One region of the Streptomyces sp. NBC_00370 genome, then DNA from elsewhere that is predicted to be linked to it. Evidence: riboswitches for the same ligand, from Rfam matches in the RefSeq annotation. Region 1 holds a riboswitch; the other holds the start of a gene.
The links. A riboswitch is a leader RNA that binds a small molecule or an ion and turns the genes downstream of it on or off. The one in region 1 is predicted to bind S-adenosylmethionine.
Positions count from the first base shown of each region.

Region 1 (9,083 bases):
CCTTTCGGGCGGCTCCCTCAGGAGCCGGCGCCCGGCCTGTCCACCAGCTCGATCTGATCCACCGCGTTGCACCAACGGCACCGCACGGACTCGATGGTCTCACTGACCACCTCGCGCTCCTCGACCTTCGGATCCCCTGCCAGGTCCAGATGGACGTACTCGACGGCCTTCGACGTACGTGTCACGTCGAACCGGGTGAGATTGCCGCACAGGGCACAACGCCACCGCTGCTCGGAAGTCGGCTGGGGAACCGTCGCCATCGTGCCGTCCTCTTCTCGTCGCCCGCCACCACGGTTGCCCGCGGTGGCGTAACCCTACGGCCTTCCGCTTACCCACCGCCTACCCCGAACCCCGGCGAGGCACTCTGTACCGGTACGCCCCGGTACGACATGCTCTGTCAGTGAAAAGGTGGCGGACGACGGACGACGGCCCTGTGGTGACCTACGCCCTGATCGGGCTGTGCTGTCTGGCCTTCCTGGTCAGTCCGCTGTCCGGCTTCAATCCGGTGTACGGCAGAGGTGACGCGCTGCTCGCGGCGCAGAGCGCGTACTTCGAGCGGTGGGGCGTCATCCCGAGCCAGCTGATGACCGGGTCGCCGCACGCCCTGCTCACCCCTCTCACCGCCCTGTTCGTGCACGGCAACTGGCTGCACCTGCTCGGCAACATGCTGTTCCTCTACGTCTTCGGCGCGATGGCCGAGGAACGCATGGGTCGGCTGCGGTTCGCCGTGTTCTACCTCGTCATCGGCTACCTCGCGCTGACCGCCTACGCGATCGCCAACGCCTCGTCGCAGGAGACCCTGGTCGGAGCCTCCGGCGCGATCGCCGGTGTGCTCGGCGCCTTCCTCTATCTCTTCCCCAAGGCGCGGGTCACCAGCCTCTTCCCGTTCCTCTTCTTCCTGCCGCTGCGCTTCCCCGCCTGGATCGTGCTGGTCTTCTGGTTCGCCCTGCAGTACGTGGCACAGCAACAGACCCCGCCGGACGGTCCCGCAGTCGCCTATCTCGCGCACCTCGTGGGGTTCGGCGGAGGGTTCCTCTACGCCTGGGTGCGGTACTGGCGTACCGATAGAGTGAGGGCCCAAACCGGGGCCACCGAGGGAGAACGCCAACCGTGATCACCGCGATCGTGCTCATCAAGACCAGCGTGGACCGGATCCCCGAGATCGCGGAGGCCATCGCGTCGCTGGACAGCGTCAGCGAGGTGTTCTCGGTGACCGGGACGTACGACCTGATCGCCATGGTGCGCGTGGCCAAGCACGACGACCTGGCGGACGTCATCCCCGGCAGCATCAGCAAGATCAAGGGCGTCGAGGCCACGGACACGCACGTGGCCTTCCGTACGTACTCCCAGCACGACCTGGAAGCGGCCTTCTCCATCGGCCTCGACGCCTGAGTCCGCGCGTTCCCGCGCGCCTCGGTCCTTACGCGGCGTCGCGGTCCGGCACGCAGCGGCCGTCCTCGGTGCGGTAGCTCCACCGCGCGCCGTCGCGCACCAGCTCCGTCACGGCCGCCACGAACCGCTCCACGTGCTCGTCGGGGGTGCCGGCGCCGAAGCTGACCCGGATCGCGTTCAGCGAGCGCTCGCCGGGCGCGGCCTCGGGGGCGCCGCACTCGCCCGGCTCCTGCGGGTCGCTGTCCAGCAGCGTCCGCACCAGCGGGTGCGCGCAGAACAGACCGTCCCGCACACCGATGCCGTACTCGGCGGAGAGCGCCGCAGCGAAGTGCGAGCTGTTCCACCCCTCGACCACGAACGAGATGACACCCACCCTCGGCGCGTCGTCCCCGAACAGCGACAGCACCTTCACTCCCGGCACCTCGGCGAGCCCGGCCCGCACCCGGCCGACCAGCTCCTGCTCCCTGGCCACCAGCGAGTCGAAGCCGGCCTCGGTGAGGGCCTTGCAGGCCGACGCGATGGCGTACACCCCGATGACGTTCGGCGAACCCGCCTCGTGCCGGGCCGAGTTGGTGTGCCAGTCGACGTCAACGCCGCCGTCGTCGCGGCGCGTGACCTTACGGCTGGCGCCACCGCCCGCCAGATACGGCTCGGCGGCCAGCAGCCAGTCGGCGCGGCCGACGAGCACCCCGGAGCCGAACGGCGCGTAGAGCTTGTGCCCGGAGAAGGCCACCCAGTCGACGTCCAGTTCGGCGATGTCCACCGGGTGGTGCGGCGCGAGCTGCGCCGCGTCGAGCACGATCCGCGCACCGTGGGCGTGCGCCGCCGCGGCCAGTTCCCGTACGGGCCACAGCTCGCCCGTCACGTTCGAGGCCCCGGTCACACAGACCAGCGCGGGCCCTTCGCCGGTGCGCGCCGCCAGCGCGCGCTCCAGGATCTCGACGGCCTGGGCCGGGGTCCTGGGCGCGTCCAGGTACGTCACGTCGGCGGCGCGCCACGGCAGCAGCGAGGCGTGGTGCTCGGTCTCGAAGACGAAGACCTGACAGCCGGCCGGCACGACGGCTGCCAGCAGGTTCAGCGAGTCGGTGGTGGAGCGGGTGAAGACGACCTGGTCGTCGGCGCGGCAGCCGAGGAACTCGGCGACGGTGCGGCGGCTGTTCTCGAACAGGTCGGTGGAGAGCTGCGACAGGTAGCCGGCGCCGCGGTGCACGCTGCCGTAGTACGGCGCGTACGCGGCGATGTCGTCCCACACCCGCTGCAGCGCGGGCGCGCTGGCCGCGTAGTCGAGCGCCGCGTAGCTGACCTCGCCGCCGGTGACCAGCGGCACGCTGACGTCACGTCCGAGGACGGGCAGCGGGGCGGTGGTGGTGACGACGTCGGAAAACACGGACATGCCAGACTCCCTGGGGACCAGGACCCCACAGCAGAGAGGGGTCCGCGCTTGCCGTAGACCTCGCTGCCTACGGCCTGGTCTTCACCCGGGGCACCCCGCCACGGACGGAGGGTTGCCGGACAGCAAGCCGGGGCCTTAACGCTGTCACTCATGACCTTGTGAAGAAGTCTGGCACAGGGTGCCGCCCGGCCTCAACCCCGTTCCACGTTGCGGACAGGGCTGAGACCGAGCCGGACACGACGGTCCACGCGCGGGCTACGCGCGCTGTGACGCCGCCACCCAGCGCTCCAGCGTGCGCCCCGCGGCGCCCGAGTCGACCGACTCGGCCGCCCTCGCGAGTCCCGCCGAGAGCTGCAGCGTGAGCGGGTCCCCCGTCTGGTCGAGGGCCACCAGCGCGGCTGCCGCGTTCAGCAGCACCGCGTCCCGTACGGGGCCCTCCTCGCCCGCCAGCATCCGGCGGGCCACCTCGGCGTTGTACGCCGCGTCGGCGCCGCGCAGGGCCTCGACGGGGACGAGCTCCAGGCCGACGTCGCGCGGGTCGAAGGCCTCCTCGGTGACCTTGCCCTCCCGGACCAGCCAGACGCGGGAGGTCGCCGTCGTGGTCAGCTCGTCGAGGCCGTCGTCGCCGCGGAAGACCAGCGACGAGTGGCCGCGCTCGGCGAACACACCGGCCACGATCGGTGCCATCCGGAGGTCGGCGACACCGACCGCCTGGGCGCGTACCCGGGCCGGGTTGGTGAGCGGGCCGAGGATGTTGAACGTGGTCTGGGTGCCGAGCTGGGCCCGCGCCGTCGCCGCGTGCCGCAGGGCGGGGTGGAACTTGACCGCGAAGCAGAAGGTGATGCCCGCCTCCTCGGCGACCTCGACCACCCGCTCCGGCGACAGCTCCAGATTGACCCCGAGCTGCGCCAGCACGTCCGAGGCGCCGCTCGCCGACGACGAGGCGCGGCTGCCGTGCTTGACCACCTTCGCGCCGGTGCCCGCGACGACGATCGCCGCCATGGTCGAGATGTTGACGGTCTTCGCCATGTCGCCGCCGGTGCCGACGATGTCGACGGTGCGGCCCGGCACTTCGATGGTGCGGGCGTGCTCGTACATGCTGCGGACGAGTCCCGAGACCTCCTCGACCGTCTCGCCCTTCGCCCGCAGGGCCACGGCGAAGCCGGCGATCTGCACGTCGGTCGCCTCGCCGCTCATGATCTGGTCCATCGCCCAGGCGGTGTCCTCCACGGACAGGTCCTGGCCGCGCATGAGCGGGGTGAGGACGCCCGGCCAGGTGCGGGCCGCCACGGTGTCGCCTCCGACGGGGGTAACAGCGCTCATGCTCGCTCCTGGGGGTCTGGGGACCGGCGCGTGGCCGGTGCGACGTGGCCGACGTGGCGGCAAGCCTATCGGCGCGCACCGGCGATGAGATACGCCGATGGCACGACCGAGGGCCCCGGCCGGCTCCCCTCGCGGGGTGCCGGGCCGGGGCCCTCGGTGGTGGCGACCGTCAGGCCGGAGATCAGTGGTGGCCGTGGCCGCTCGTGATCTCCTTGTACTCCTCGGCCGTCGGCTTGGGGATCTGGTTCCCCTCGCCGTAGTAGCCCTTGCTGAGCTTGACCCTGGCCTTCTCGACGGGCGAGACCTTGCGCTCGACACCGTTCTCGTCGGTCGTCGGGCCGATCTCGTCCGGCGTGTACTGCTCGTGCGCCGTGAGCTTGTACAGGTCGCCCTGGGCGAGCGGCGTGTGCACCTCGACGAACTCGCCGTGCGGCAGCCGCTTGATGACACCGGACTCGCGGCCGTGCAGCACCTTCTCGGCGTCCCTGCGCTGAAGTCCGATGCAGATCCGCTTGGTGAGGATGAACACCAGGACCGGGGCGACGAAGAACGCGATCCGGATGAACCAGGTGATCGTGTTGATCGACAGATGGAAGTGCGTGGCGACGAGGTCGTTGCCACCACCGACCAGCAGGATCATGTACCAGGTGATCCAGGCGACACCGAAGGCGGTACGCGTCGGGGCGTTGCGCGGCCGGTCCAGGATGTGGTGCTCGCGCTTGTCGCCGGTGACCCAGGACTCGATGAACGGGTAGACGGCGATGGCGGTGAGCACCAGCGGCAGGAGCAGCAGCGGGATGAACACGCCCAGTACGAGCGTGTGCCCGGCGAAGTTGATCTCCCAGCCTGGCATCGCTCGGATCAGGCCTTCCGGCATGCCCATGTACCAGTCGGGCTGGGCGCCGGTGGAGACCTGGTCGGGCCGGTAGGGGCCGATGGCCCAGATCGGGTTGACCGAGGCGATGGCGGCGACGATGGCGATGACACCGAAGACCAGGAAGAAGAACCCGCCGGCCTTGGCCATGTAGACGGGGAGCAGCGGCATGCCGACGACGTTCTTGTTGGACTTGCCGGGGCCCGCGTACTGGGTGTGCTTGTGGTAGACGACCAGGATCAGGTGACCCACGATCAGGCCGAGCATGATGCCGGGCAGCAGCAGGATGTGGACCGAGTAGAACCGGGCCACGAAGTCGCCGCCGGGGAACTCCCCGCCGAAGATGAACGTCGAGAGGTACGAGCCGACGATCGGGACGGAGAGGATCGCGCCGTCCACGAACCGGACGCCGGTACCGGAGAGCAGGTCGTCCGGGAGGGAGTAGCCGGTGAAGCCGGTGAACATACCGAGGACGAACAGCAGGAAGCCGAACATCCAGTTGATCTCACGGGGCTTGCGGAAGGCGCCCGTGAAGAACACGCGCATCATGTGCACGAACATGCCGGCGAGGAAGATCAGCGCCGCCCAGTGGTGGATCTGCCGGATCAGCAGACCGCCACGGACGTCGAAGCTGATGTGGAGCGTCGAGTTGAACGCCTCCGACATCCGGATGCCCTGCAGCGGGACGTAACTGCCGTGGTACACCACCTCGTTCATCGACGGGTGGAAGAACAGCGTCAGATACACACCCGTGAGGATGATGATGATGAAGCTGTAGAGGCAGATCTCCCCGAGCATGAAGGACCAGTGGTCCGGGAAGATCTTGCGCATGTTGGACTTGGCGAGGGAGTAGATCCCCAGCCTGCCGTCGGCCCAGTCGGCGATCTTCTCGCCCGCCGGCGCCGTGCGGTTCGTCTCGTCCGTCGCAGTACTCATCCGCGCTCCCAGAAGGCAGGACCGACAGGCTCGTCGAAGTCGCCGAGTGCTTGCAGGTTGCCCTCGCTGTTCACGCCGATCCGCAGCTGCGGAAGTGCGTGGCCGGCCGGGCCGAAGAGCACACGCGCGCCGTCGGCGAGGTCGAAGGTGGACTGGTGGCACGGGCAGAGCACGTGGTGTGTCTGCTGCTCGTACAGGCTGATCGGGCAGCCGACGTGGGTGCAGATCTTCGAGTAGGCCACGATCCCCTCGTGGGACCACTCGAGCTCGCGCTTGTCCTTGATCTCGTCCGGCTGGATCCGCACGATCATCAGGGCCGCCTTGGCGATCTCCTTCTGGAACTCCTCCTGGTCCTCACTGAGCCCCTCCGGCATGGCGAAGGTCAGCGAGCCCACGGCGACGTCCTCGGGGCGCAGCGGCAGATTCGTGTTCATGTTGATGAGCTGCTTGCCCTTGGCCCACAGCGTGACCCGGAACTTCTTCTCGGGCAGCGGACCGAGGTCGCGCAGCAGCACCACACCGGCGAGCGGCACGACGGCCAGCGCACCGAACATGGTGGTACGGATCAGCTTGCGCCTGCCGAGGGCCGATTCCCGGGCGCCGGCCGCGAAGTCCCGCAGGACCTGCGCCTTGACCTCGGGCGACGCCTCGATCGGGTGGCGGTCGTCGGCGATCTCCTCGTCCGACATCAGCGTCCTGGCCCAGTGGACGGCGCCGGCGCCGATGCACAGCAGTGCGACACCCAGCGTCAGGCCCAGCGAGAAGTTCAGGATGCTGACGTGACCGAACGGGAAGATGTACTCGATCTTGTCGACCGGGAAGATCACGTAGCACGCGATGAATCCGACCGTCGCCAGGATCGACAGCACGAACAGGAAGGCGACGACGCGCTCGGACCGGTCGGCCGCCCGCTCGTCGATGTCCTGTACCCGCGGTTGGTGGGCCGGCAGGCCCGGGTCGGCGAAGGGGTCCTTCGCCGTCACCACCTCGCTGTGCGAGGTCTCCTGCGCACTCGGCAGGTTCTCTTCTGGAATCTCTTGGCTACTCATGACTTCTTGGCCTTAGCGGTGTGGGCCGCAACCCAGATGGCACCTGCGATGAGCGCACCCAGACCGAAGATCCAGGCGAACAGTCCCTCACTGACGGGGCCGAGGCCACCGAGCGAGAGGCCGCCGGGGCTCTCGGCCTCCGCGCCGTTCACCGACTTGATGTACGCGATGATGTCCTGCTTCTGCTGCTCGGGCATCGTCGTGTCGGGGAAGGACGGCATGTTCTGCGGGCCGGTCTGCATGGCCTCGTAGATGTGCTTGGGGTCGACACCGTCGAGGTTGGGGGCGACCTTCCCGTGTGTCAGGGCGCCGCCCTCACCGGTGAAGTTGTGGCACTGGGTGCAGTTCGTACGGAACAGTTCGCCGCCCTTGGCGATGTCGGCGCCCGCGGGGCTGTACTCCTTGGACGTCGGCACGCTCGGGCCGGCGCCGAGGGAGGCCACGTACGCGGCGAGCGCGTCGATCTCCTTCTGCGAGTAGATGACCTTCTTCGCCGGCACCTGGGCACCGGGCTGCTGGGCGGGCATCCGGCCGGTGCCGACCTGGAAGTCCACGGCGGACGCGCCGACGCCTACCAGGCTGGGACCGTCGGAACTGCCCTGACCGCCCATTCCGTGGCAGCTCGCGCAGCCGACGGCGAACAGCTTCTTGCCCTCGGTGATCTTGGCGGTGGACTGGGAGCCCGCCTGGGCCTGGGCCTTGTCAGCGGGCGCGAACGCGGCATACAGCCCCCCGGTGGCCGCCAGCGCGAGGAGTAGGACGACGACCGCCGCCAGCGGATGGCGTCGTCGTGCGGAGAGCTTTTTCACGGATTACCCCGGTGTCAGGATCTTCAGCGTCGGTGCTTCTGGACTGTGTGCGAGCGCGTCGGGCGCTCTGCCCGCTACTTGATCAGATAGATCGTGGCGAAAAGGCCGATCCAGACGACATCGACGAAGTGCCAGTAGTAGGACACGACGATGGCGGCGGTTGCCTGCTCATGGGTGAATCTCTTCGCCGCGTACGTCCTGCCGAGGACGAACAGGAACGCGATGAGACCCCCTGTCACGTGCATCCCGTGGAAGCCGGTGGTCAGGTAGAACACGGAGCCGTACGGGTCGGACGACAGCGAGAGGCCGTCGTTCTTGACCAGCTCCGTGTACTCGAAGATCTGACCGCCGATGAAGATCGCGCCCATCACGAAGGTGATCGAGAACCAGGTGCGGAGCTTCTTCACGTCACCCCGCTCGGCGGCGAAGACGCCGAGCTGGCAGGTGAGGGAGGAGAGCACCAGGATCGTGGTGTTCGTAGCCGAGAACGGAACGTTCAGGCTCGACGCCACTTCCTTCCAGTGCGTATCGCCCGTCACCGATCGAAGGGTGAAGTACATCGCGAAGAGGGCCGCGAAGAACATCAGCTCGGAACTCAACCAGATGATGGTTCCGACGCTGGTGAGGTTCGGCCGATTGACCGACGGGTGCGCGTGCCCGGTTTCTACTGTCGTTGCTGTCGCCACGACCGACATTATGTCGGTCGCTTATCCCGCCCTCACTCCCGGGGGTGCTCTTCGGTGTGTCCATGGCCCGTGTCCTGCCCGAACAGCCCAGTGGAGTGCTGTCATTCCCCGTGCAGAACCCGTGCTGACACGCTGTCCGACGGAGTAGCATCCGCCCATCGGTACTGATGTGACGGAGGAAAAATGCAGCCGACTGCCACGGTGCTGGTCTACAGCGACAACGCGAACACCCGCGAGCAGGTGCGGCTGGCGGCGGGCCGCAGGCCCGCTGCGGACGTGCCCCCGGTCAAGTTCCTGGAGTGCGCGACTCTGCACGCGGTCCTCAAGGAACTCGACAAGGGCGGCATCGACGTCTGTGTGCTGGACGGGGAGACCGTGCCCGCCGGCGGGATGGGTGTCTGCCGGCAGATCAAGGACGAGATCTTCAACTGCCCGCCCGTGCTGCTGCTGATGGGCCGCCCCCAGGACGCCTGGCTGGCCACCTGGAGCCGCGCGGAGGCCGCGGTGACCCTCCCGGTCGAACCGGTCGGTTTCGCGGACACACTGGCCTCCCTGCTGCGCCGCAGGCTCGCCGTGGGCGCCTGACGGCCTGTTCGCGCACGGCGGCGGTCAGAGCTGGGG
Region 1 covers NZ_CP107968.1:2,389,427-2,398,509, forward strand. The annotation lists gene OHS57_RS10395 (hypothetical protein) at 18-260, opposite strand; gene OHS57_RS10400 (rhomboid family intramembrane serine protease) at 401-1,114, shown strand; gene OHS57_RS10405 (Lrp/AsnC family transcriptional regulator) at 1,111-1,392, shown strand; gene OHS57_RS10410 (aminotransferase class V-fold PLP-dependent enzyme) at 1,421-2,785, opposite strand; SAM riboswitch class IV at 2,825-2,941, opposite strand; gene trpD (anthranilate phosphoribosyltransferase) at 3,041-4,108, opposite strand; gene qcrB (cytochrome bc1 complex cytochrome b subunit) at 4,290-5,918, opposite strand; gene qcrA (cytochrome bc1 complex Rieske iron-sulfur subunit) at 5,915-6,967, opposite strand; gene qcrC (cytochrome bc1 complex diheme cytochrome c subunit) at 6,964-7,776, opposite strand; gene ctaE (aa3-type cytochrome oxidase subunit III) at 7,851-8,471, opposite strand; gene OHS57_RS10440 (hypothetical protein) at 8,646-9,047, shown strand; gene OHS57_RS10445 (L,D-transpeptidase) at 9,072-9,083, opposite strand, start outside.

Region 2 (9,083 bases), 1.4 Mb from region 1:
GTACCGCTGGAGCGCGTCGACTGGACGCCCTTCGACATCGCGTCCATGGACATCTACCGGTCGGCCGGGACCGCGGACAGCTTCGCCGAGAGCGTCCCCGCTCTCGTCGCCTCGCTCCAGCTTCCCCTGGCGATAACCGAGTTCGGCTCGGCGAGCTACCGGGGCGCCGGCGACGCGGGCGCCCGCGGGCTGGAGATCGTCGAGGAGGACGGGACGACCCGCGCCCCCGTCCGGCTGGACGGGGTGTACGCCCGCGACGAAGCCGGGCAGGCCGGGTATCTGCGCGAGCTGCTGACGGCGTTCGACGCCGGCGGCGTCGACAGCGCGTTCGTCTTCACCTTCGCGCTGTACGACTTCCCGCACCGCCCCGGCGGCGATCCCCGCGACGATCTGGACCTCGCCAGCTACGGCATCGTCCGGGTCCTGGAGGACCGCCTCGGCACGACGTACCCCGGGGTGCCGTGGGAGCCCAAGGCCGCGTTCGGCGCCCTGGCCGACTTCTACCGGGACCACAGGCCCGCCTAGACCACATTCTGCGCGCTCAGACCACCTTCCACCGCACCAGCGCGCCCAGCACCAACGCCCCCGGCACCAACGGCAGCCACACCGTGATGATCCGGAAGCCCAGCACGGCGGAGGTGGCCAGGGTGACCGATGCGCCCGTCGTGACGAGCGTGACCACCAGGGCGGCGTCCACCGACCCGAGCCCGCCCGGCGTCGGGATGACGGCGGCGGCGACACTCGCCGCGAGGTACGCGATCGCCACATGCACCACGGGCACCGGCATCTCCAGCGCCAGCGCGACCGTCACCAGCGCCGCCGCCTGGAGCGCGGGGAACGCCAGCGAGCCGCCCCACAGCGCGAACGCGCGGGCCGGCCTGGTGTGCAGGGACCTGACGTCGGTCAGCGCCGTCGTCAGGAACGTACGGACGATCCGGCGCAGCGGCCGTACGGCGGCCACCACGAGCACGGCGGCGCACGCCACCACCCCGGCGGTCACCGCCAGCGGCAGGACGGCCCCGGCGGGTATGAGACCGTCCAGCCGCAGCGCGTCGGGGAACGCCAGCAGCAGGACGGCCAGCAGGAAGATCCGTCCGACGGACTCGGCGAGCAGATACAGCGCGAGCGCGGCGGACGAGCGGCCCAGCGGCACCCCGCAGCGTTTGAGGAAGCGCAGATTGACGGCGCCCGCGCCGAGCCCGGACGGCAGCAGATGGTTGGCGGCGCCCGCGGCGAACTGGGTGGCGAGCAGCCGCCCCGCAGGCAGCGGCTCCAGGACCGTGCCCTGCCGGGTGAACGACACGGCGACCCAGCCGAGACCGGTGACCGTGACGGCCACCAGCAGCCAGTACGGGTTCGCCCCGAGGAGCTGGTGTCCGCCGTCGGCGATGACCGGCCAGTGCTGGAAGACGAAGAGACCGATCACGAGGATCGGGATGACGCAGGCGATCTGCCGGATCTGACGCAGCGGAACCCGCCGCAGGACTCTGTCCATCGTTCTCGGTCGTCCCTGCTCGTCGTGCGCGTACGCACGTCGTGCGCGTACACACGTTCCGGGGGGGGGAGGGGGAGCTCTCGCCGTCAGTTTGCCCCGGCGTACGCCTCCTTCCACCCTCCTGCGGCCGACAGTTGGGGAACGGTTGGGCGAACGGCACAGGACGCGAGCACCCGGACGCGGAAACGCCCGAGGGCGGCACCCCCTGGGAGAAGGGGTGCCGCCCTCGGTAAGAACAGCCGATCGACCGGCGGCCGGAGCCGTGGTGGATCAGAAGTCCATGTCACCGCCCGGCATACCGCCGCCGGCCGGGGCCGCGCCGGCCTTCTCCGGCTTGTCGGCGATAACAGCCTCGGTGGTGAGGAACAGCGCCGCGATGGAGGCGGCGTTCTGCAGCGCGGAACGCGTGACCTTCGCGGGGTCGATGATGCCCTCGGCGATCATGTCCACGTACTCGCCGCTCGCGGCGTTGAGGCCGTGACCGATCGGCAGGTTGCGGACCTTCTCGACGATGACGCCGCCCTCAAGACCACCGTTGACGGCGATCTGCTTGAGCGGGGCCTCCAGCGCGAGCTTGACGATGTTCGCGCCCGTGGCCTCGTCGCCGTCCAGCTCGAGCTTCTCGAAGACCGAGGAAGCCTGGAGCAGAGCCACGCCACCACCGGCGACGATGCCCTCCTCGACGGCGGCCTTGGCGTTGCGCACCGCGTCCTCGATGCGGTGCTTGCGCTCCTTGAGCTCGACCTCGGTCGCGGCGCCGGCCTTGATGACGGCCACGCCGCCGGCCAGCTTCGCGAGGCGCTCCTGGAGCTTCTCGCGGTCGTAGTCCGAGTCGCTGTTCTCGATCTCGGCACGGATCTGGTTGACGCGCCCGGCGACCTGGTCGCTCTCGCCCGCACCGTCGACGATCGTGGTCTCGTCCTTGGTGATGACGACCTTGCGGGCACGGCCCAGCAGGTCCAGGCCGGCGTTCTCAAGCTTGAGACCGACCTCCTCGGAGATGACCGTGCCGCCGGTGAGGATGGCGATGTCGTTGAGCATGGCCTTGCGGCGGTCACCGAAGCCCGGGGCCTTGACGGCGACGGACTTGAAGGTGCCACGGATCTTGTTGACGACCAGGGTCGACAGCGCCTCGCCCTCGACGTCCTCCGCGATGATCAGCAGGGGCTTGCCCGACTGCATGACCTTCTCCAGCAGCGGAAGGAGGTCCTTCACGTTGCCGATCTTGGAGTTGACGATCAGGAGGTACGGGTCGTCGAGGGACGACTCCATGCGCTCCATGTCCGTGGCGAAGTACGCCGAGATGTAGCCCTTGTCGAAGCGCATGCCCTCGGTGAGCTCAAGCTCAAGACCGAAGGTCTGCGACTCCTCGACGGTGATGACGCCTTCCTTGCCGACCTTGTCCATCGCCTCGGCGATGAGCGCGCCGATCTGGGTGTCGGCGGCGGAGATGGAGGCCGTCGAAGCGATCTGCTCCTTGGTCTCCACGTCCTTGGCCTGCTCCAGCAGGGCGCCGGAGACGGCCTCGACGGCCTTCTCGATGCCGCGCTTGAGAGCCATCGGGTTGGCGCCGGCCGCCACGTTGCGCAGGCCCTCGCGGACGAGCGCCTGGGCGAGCACGGTCGCCGTGGTCGTACCGTCACCGGCGACGTCGTCCGTCTTCTTGGCGACTTCCTTGACCAGCTCTGCGCCGATCTTCTCGTACGGGTCCTCGAGCTCGATCTCCTTGGCGATGGAAACACCATCGTTGGTGATCGTGGGGGCGCCCCACTTCTTCTCGAGGACGACGTTTCGGCCCTTGGGGCCAAGGGTGACCTTGACGGCGTCGGCGAGCTGGTTCATCCCGCGCTCGAGACCGCGCCGTGCCTCCTCGTCGAACGCGATGATCTTGGCCATGTGAAGTGGTCCTCCCGGACTGGGGTGGATTCTCCGGACCGCGTCCGCGCCCGCGACGGACGGCCTGAGAGCCGTGCGGTTCCTTGCCCCACCGGCTCTCGGGCCTCGCTGACGAGGTCCATAAGTTGTCACTCTCACCTGCAGAGTGCTAACGCCAATGATTAGCACTCGACCCCCCAGAGTGCAAGCGACCCGAAGGGTCATCGATGGGGGGTGGCGGCCGGGCGACGGGTGGGCGCAAGCGACCCCCGCCCGGACCGCCCCGCGCACACACGCACGAGAGGGGACACCCGGGACGCACGAGAGGCCCGGACCCCGGTGTCAGGGTGCGGGCCTCTCGGCGTGAGTACTGGTGATGCGTCGGTGGCCGATCGCGCCGGGATCAGACGGCGAGCTTGACCATGTCCGCCTGCGGACCCTTCTGGCCCTGCGAGATCTCGAACTCCACTCGCTGACCTTCTTCAAGGGTGCGGTAACCGTCCATCTGGATCGCGCTGTAGTGGACGAATACATCCGCACCACCGTCGACCGCGATGAAGCCGTACCCCTTCTCCGCGTTGAACCACTTGACGGTGCCCTGAGCCATGCCTAACTCCCCTATTACTGGCCCCTGCGCGGGACCGCACTTCGCGCCGGAACGCGTCGACCGCGGCTGAATGTATCTGCCCAACTGCCCTCTGCAACAGGTCAATTAGACGAGAATTCTGGGCATGGCTGATCGCACGAAGCGGTGAATTCACAGCGTTCCAGGGCAAGTCGGGCCAGGCAAAGCGCACGTAACAGTGGCAAACGGCATCCGGACTTTGGCGCTATGTTGTCGCGTTCTCATATGCGCCCGGCACGCGCGGGGACGGGGCGAGGGCGGCGCTTCCCGAATCGTACCGCGCTCAACCACATGGAAGTGCCCCCTCCGCTTCTCTCGCGGAGGGGGCACCGGGGGTCACTCAGCGCAGCCGGCGGACGGTCAGCAACCGCCCGCTACCGCCGGGATGATGGAGATTCCGGCGCCCTCGGGGGTGACCGTCTCCAGGCCGCCCTCGAAGCGCACGTCGTCGTCGTTCACGTACACGTTCACGAACCGGCGCAGCTTGCCCTCGTCGTCCAGGACGCGGGCCGCGATGCCCGGGTGGTTCGCCTCCAGCGACTGGATGACCTCGGAGAGGTTGGCGCCCTCCGCCGGGACCTCGGCCTGGCCGCCGGTGTACGTGCGGAGGATGGTGGGGATGCGGACCTTGACGCTCATGGTGGCGTGCCTTCCTTAGGTAGTGGGCGGCGGGTTCAGCCGGCCAGGCCGGCGCTGCGGAACGCGTCGAGGCTCGGCTTGATGGTCGCGGTCGGCCCGGTCGTGGGAGCCACCGCGTCGAGGGTCTTCAGTCCGTCGCCGGTGTTCAGGACGACGGTGGTGAGCGTCGGGTCCAGCAGGCCGGCGTCGATGAGCTTCTTCGTCACGCCGACGGTCACACCGCCCGCGGTCTCGGCGAAGATCCCCTCGGTGCGCGCCAGCAGCTTGATGGCGTCCACGATCTGCTCGTCGTTGACGTCCTCGACGGCGCCGCCGGTGCGCCGGGCGATGTCCAGGACGTACGGACCGTCGGCCGGGTTGCCGATCGCCAGCGACTTGGCGATGGTGTTCGGCTTCTGCGGCCGTACGACGTCGTGGCCCGCCTTGAAGGCGGCGGAGACCGGCGAGCAGCCCTCGGCCTGGGCGCCGAAGATCTTGTACGGCTTGTCCTCGACGAGACCGAGCTTGATCAGCTCCTTGAGCCCCTTGTCGATCTTCGTGAGCTGCGAGCCCGAGGCGATCGGGATGACGAGCTGGTCGGGCAGCTCCCAGCCGAGCTGCTCGCAGATCTCGTAGGCGAGCGTCTTGGAGCCTTCGCCGTAGTAAGGACGGAGGTTGACGTTGACGAAGCCCCAGCCCTCGCCCAGCGGGTCGCCGATCAGCTCGGAGCAGAAACGGTTCACGTCGTCGTAGTTGCCCTCGATGCCGACGAGTTCGCCGCCGTACACAGCTGCCATGACGACCTTGCCCTGCTCCAAGTCGTGCGGGATGAAGACGCAGGAGCGGAAACCGGCCCGCGCCGCCGCGGCGCCGACGGCGCCCGCGAGGTTGCCGGTGGAGGAGCAGGAGAGGGTGGTGAAGCCGAAGGCACGGGCGGCCTCGACGGCGATGGCGACGACCCGGTCCTTGAAGGAGTGCGTCGGGTTGCCGGAGTCGTCCTTCACGTGCAGGGCGCCGGTGATGCCCAGCTCACGCGCGAGGTTGTCGGCCTTGACGAGCTTCGTGAAGCCGGGGTTGATGTTCGGGTGGTCGGCCACATCGGCCGGGACCGGCAGCAGCGGGGCGTAGCGCCAGATGTTGTTCGGGCCGGCCGCGATGCGCTTCTTCAGCTCTTCGGGGGTGCCGCTCGGCAGGTCGTACGCCACTTCGAGCGGCCCGAAACAGCTCTCGCAGGCGAAGATCGGGCCGAGGTCGAATCGCTCTCCGCATTCGCGGCACGAGAGTGCGACGGCGGGTCCGAGGTCGACAGTGTTCTGGACGGTCTGCACAGCCATGAGGCGAGGCCCTTTCTCCTCATCTTCCTCGCGACGCGTTTCGCCGCAAGACGGAATTGGCACCTTCCCCACCGTGACCTCGCGGTCGGCGGGAGGGTTGCCGGGGCTTCAACGGGCCGTTCCCTCTGCCCCTCTGGATGAGCGGTATGGCGCCGGACCCGGGGTCCGGTGCGTTTGTTCCGCGTGATGACCCCGGCATGCGAAGGACATCTGCGTTGTTCAAGACTGTAACCGAAGGAACGGACGGTTGAGAGAGCCGTCCGCGTCGCGAGATGGATCACGTGCAGGGAGAGCCGATCGTGCTGGAAGAGGTGGAACGCTGGCTGACCAGGCGTTCCTGGTCCGCCTCGGACCGCAGTCTTGACCAGCTGCTGGTGGCAAAGGCCACACGGGGTACCACGGTGAGCGTCGTGCTCCCCGCGCTCGACGAGGAGGAGACGGTCGGCGAGATCGTGTCCGTGATCCGGCGCGAGCTGATGGAGAAGGTGCCTCTCGTCGACGAGTTGGTGGTGGTCGACTCCGGTTCGGCGGACCGTACGGGCGAGGTGGCGGCGAAGGCCGGCGCGCGGGTGGTGCACCGCGACGAGATCCTGCCCCGGCTGCCCGCGCTGCCCGGCAAGGGCGAGGTGCTGTGGCGCTCGCTGCTGGTGACGAGCGGCGACGTGGTGTGTTTCGTGGACGCCGATCTGAAGCGGTTCTCCGCCGACTTCGTCTCCGGCATCGTGGGCCCGCTGCTCACCGACCAGGACATGCACTTCGTGAAGGCCATGTACGACCGGCCGCTGGACGGCGCGGCGGCGCGGCCGCGCGGCGGCGGCCAGGGCGGCAGGGTCGGCCAGGGCGGCAGGGTCACGGAGCTGGTGGCGCGCCCGCTGCTGAATCTGCACTGGCCGCTGCTGGCGGGCTTCGTCCAGCCGCTGGGCGGCGAGTACGCGGTGCGCCGCTCGCTGCTCGAACAGCTCGCGTTCCCCGTCGGGTACGGCGTGGAGCTGGGGCTGCTGGTGGACGCGCTGCACACGGTCGGGCTCGACGCGCTGGGCCAGGTCGACGTGGGGGTGCGCGTCCACCGGCACCAGGACGACCGGGCGCTCGGGCGGATGGCGGCGGCGATCTACCGTACGGCGCAGCTCCGGCTGTCCCGGGCGCATCTGGTGCGCCCCGAGCTGACGCAGTTCGAGCGGGGCGCGGACGGATTCGTGCCGCGCACGTACGCGGTGGATACCGAGGAGCGGCCGCCGATGCGGGAGATCGTCGAGTACGCGTCCCGTCGCGCGGCGTAACCACACATAATCATTCTTTTTACCTAGATTGACCGTCATGGGTCTGAGTGACGTTCTGGACGCCCGGCACGCCGCTGCCGTGTCGGGCGGGCGCATGGCCGAGGCGGGCGGCGCCGCCGAACAGCTGTGGCTGCTGGGCGGGGTGGCGCTCGCGCTGCTCGCGGCGGGGGTGGTCGCGCTGGCCGCCGCGCGCGGGGTCGGCCGCGGGTCCGGCCGGGGGTCCGGCCCCGGCCAGCACGACGAGTGACCCGCCCGTACGTTTGAGCGTTTCCTGGACGGGCTAGATTTCGGCACATGGTCTCCGAGCAAGCCGCCCAGGTACTCGTCGCGTCCAACCGCGGCCCCGTCTCGTACACCCTCCGTGACGACGGGGAGCTGGAGGCCAGGCGCGGCGGGGGCGGGCTGGTCTCCGGCCTGTCCGCCATAGGCCCCGACACGGACGCCGTGTGGGTCTGCGCCGCGCTCGGCGAGGGCGACCGCGAGGCGGTGCGCCGCACCGGCGGCCGGCTCGACCAGGCCGACACGGGCGACCAGCGGGTACGGATGCTCGGCATCGCGCCCGAGGTGTACGCCGACGCGTACAACGCCGTCGCGAACTCCACGCTCTGGTTCGTCCACCACATGCTTTACCAGACCCCGCTCGAACCGGCCTTCGGCCCGGAGTTCCGCGCGCAGTGGGCGTCGTACGAGGCGTACAACCGCGCCTTCGCCGAGGCCCTGGCCGACGAGGCGGGCGACGGCGCGGCCGTGCTGGTGCAGGACTACCACCTGGCGCTGGTGCCGGGGATGCTGCGGGCGCTGCGGCCCGATCTGCGGATCGGCCACTTCTCGCACACCCCGTGGGCGCCGGTGGACTACTTCCGGCTGCTGCCGGACGACATCGCGCGCCAGCTGCTGCGCGGCATCCTCGGCGCCGACCGCGCCGCCTTCCTGACCCACCGGTGGGCCGACGCGTTCACCGCCTGCTGTACGGAACTGCTCGGCGACACCGGCAAGACCCGGATCGGGGTGCACAGCCTGGGCGCCGACGCCGACTTCCTGCGGGAGCGTGCGCACCGCGCGGACGTGGACGACAGGATCGTGTCGCTGCGGGAGCAGATCGGCGAGGCCGACGGCGCGCCGCGCAAGGCGATCGTCCGGGTCGACCGCACGGAACTGTCCAAGAACATCGTGCGCGGCATGCTCGCCTACCGGCAGCTGCTGACCGACCGCCCCGAGTGGCGCGGACGCGTCGTGCATGTCGCCTTCGCCTATCCGTCCCGGCAGGATCTCGCCGTCTACCGCTCGTACACGGCGGAGGTGCAGCGGGTCGCCGAGGAGATCAACGAGGAGTTCGGCCAGGAGGGCTGGCTGCCGGTCGTGCTGCATGTCGAGGACGACTTCGCCCGCTCGCTCGCCTCGTACCGGCTGGCGGACGTGGCGCTGGTCAACCCGATCAGGGACGGGATGAACCTGGTCGCGAAGGAGATCCCGGTGGTCTCCGACAACGGCTGCGCGCTGGTGCTGTCCCGGGAGGCGGGGGCGTACGAGGAGCTGGGCGAGGACGCGGTGGTGGTGAACCCGTACGACATCTCGGCGACGGCAGCCGCGCTGCACACGGCGCTGACGATGCCGGACGACGAACGCACGCAGCGCACGAAGCGCCTCGCGGCGGCGGCTACGGCACTGCCGCCGCAGCGCTGGTTCCTGGACCAGCTGGAGGCGCTGCGCGCGCTGGAGTGAGCGACGGCTGTCGTGACAGCCGTCCGGCTGTCACGTCAGCCGGCCGCGAGCAGTTCGAGTGTGTCGATCACGCGGTTCGAGAAGCCCCACTCGTTGTCGTACCAGGCGACGACCTTGACGTGCCTGCCGTCGAC
Region 2 covers NZ_CP107968.1:3,796,342-3,805,424, forward strand. The annotation lists gene OHS57_RS16845 (hypothetical protein) at 1-525, shown strand, start outside; gene OHS57_RS16850 (lysylphosphatidylglycerol synthase transmembrane domain-containing protein) at 542-1,495, opposite strand; gene groL (chaperonin GroEL) at 1,766-3,391, opposite strand; gene OHS57_RS16860 (cold-shock protein) at 3,774-3,977, opposite strand; gene OHS57_RS16865 (MoaD/ThiS family protein) at 4,356-4,634, opposite strand; gene thrC (threonine synthase) at 4,670-5,947, opposite strand; SAM riboswitch class I at 5,964-6,091, opposite strand; gene OHS57_RS16875 (glucosyl-3-phosphoglycerate synthase) at 6,247-7,227, shown strand; gene OHS57_RS16880 (hypothetical protein) at 7,265-7,474, shown strand; gene OHS57_RS16885 (alpha,alpha-trehalose-phosphate synthase (UDP-forming)) at 7,522-8,949, shown strand; gene gap (type I glyceraldehyde-3-phosphate dehydrogenase) at 8,985-9,083, opposite strand, start outside.
Region 2: linked by a shared signal. The riboswitch ahead of thrC (threonine synthase) and the one ahead of OHS57_RS10410 (aminotransferase class V-fold PLP-dependent enzyme) in region 1 are both predicted to bind S-adenosylmethionine.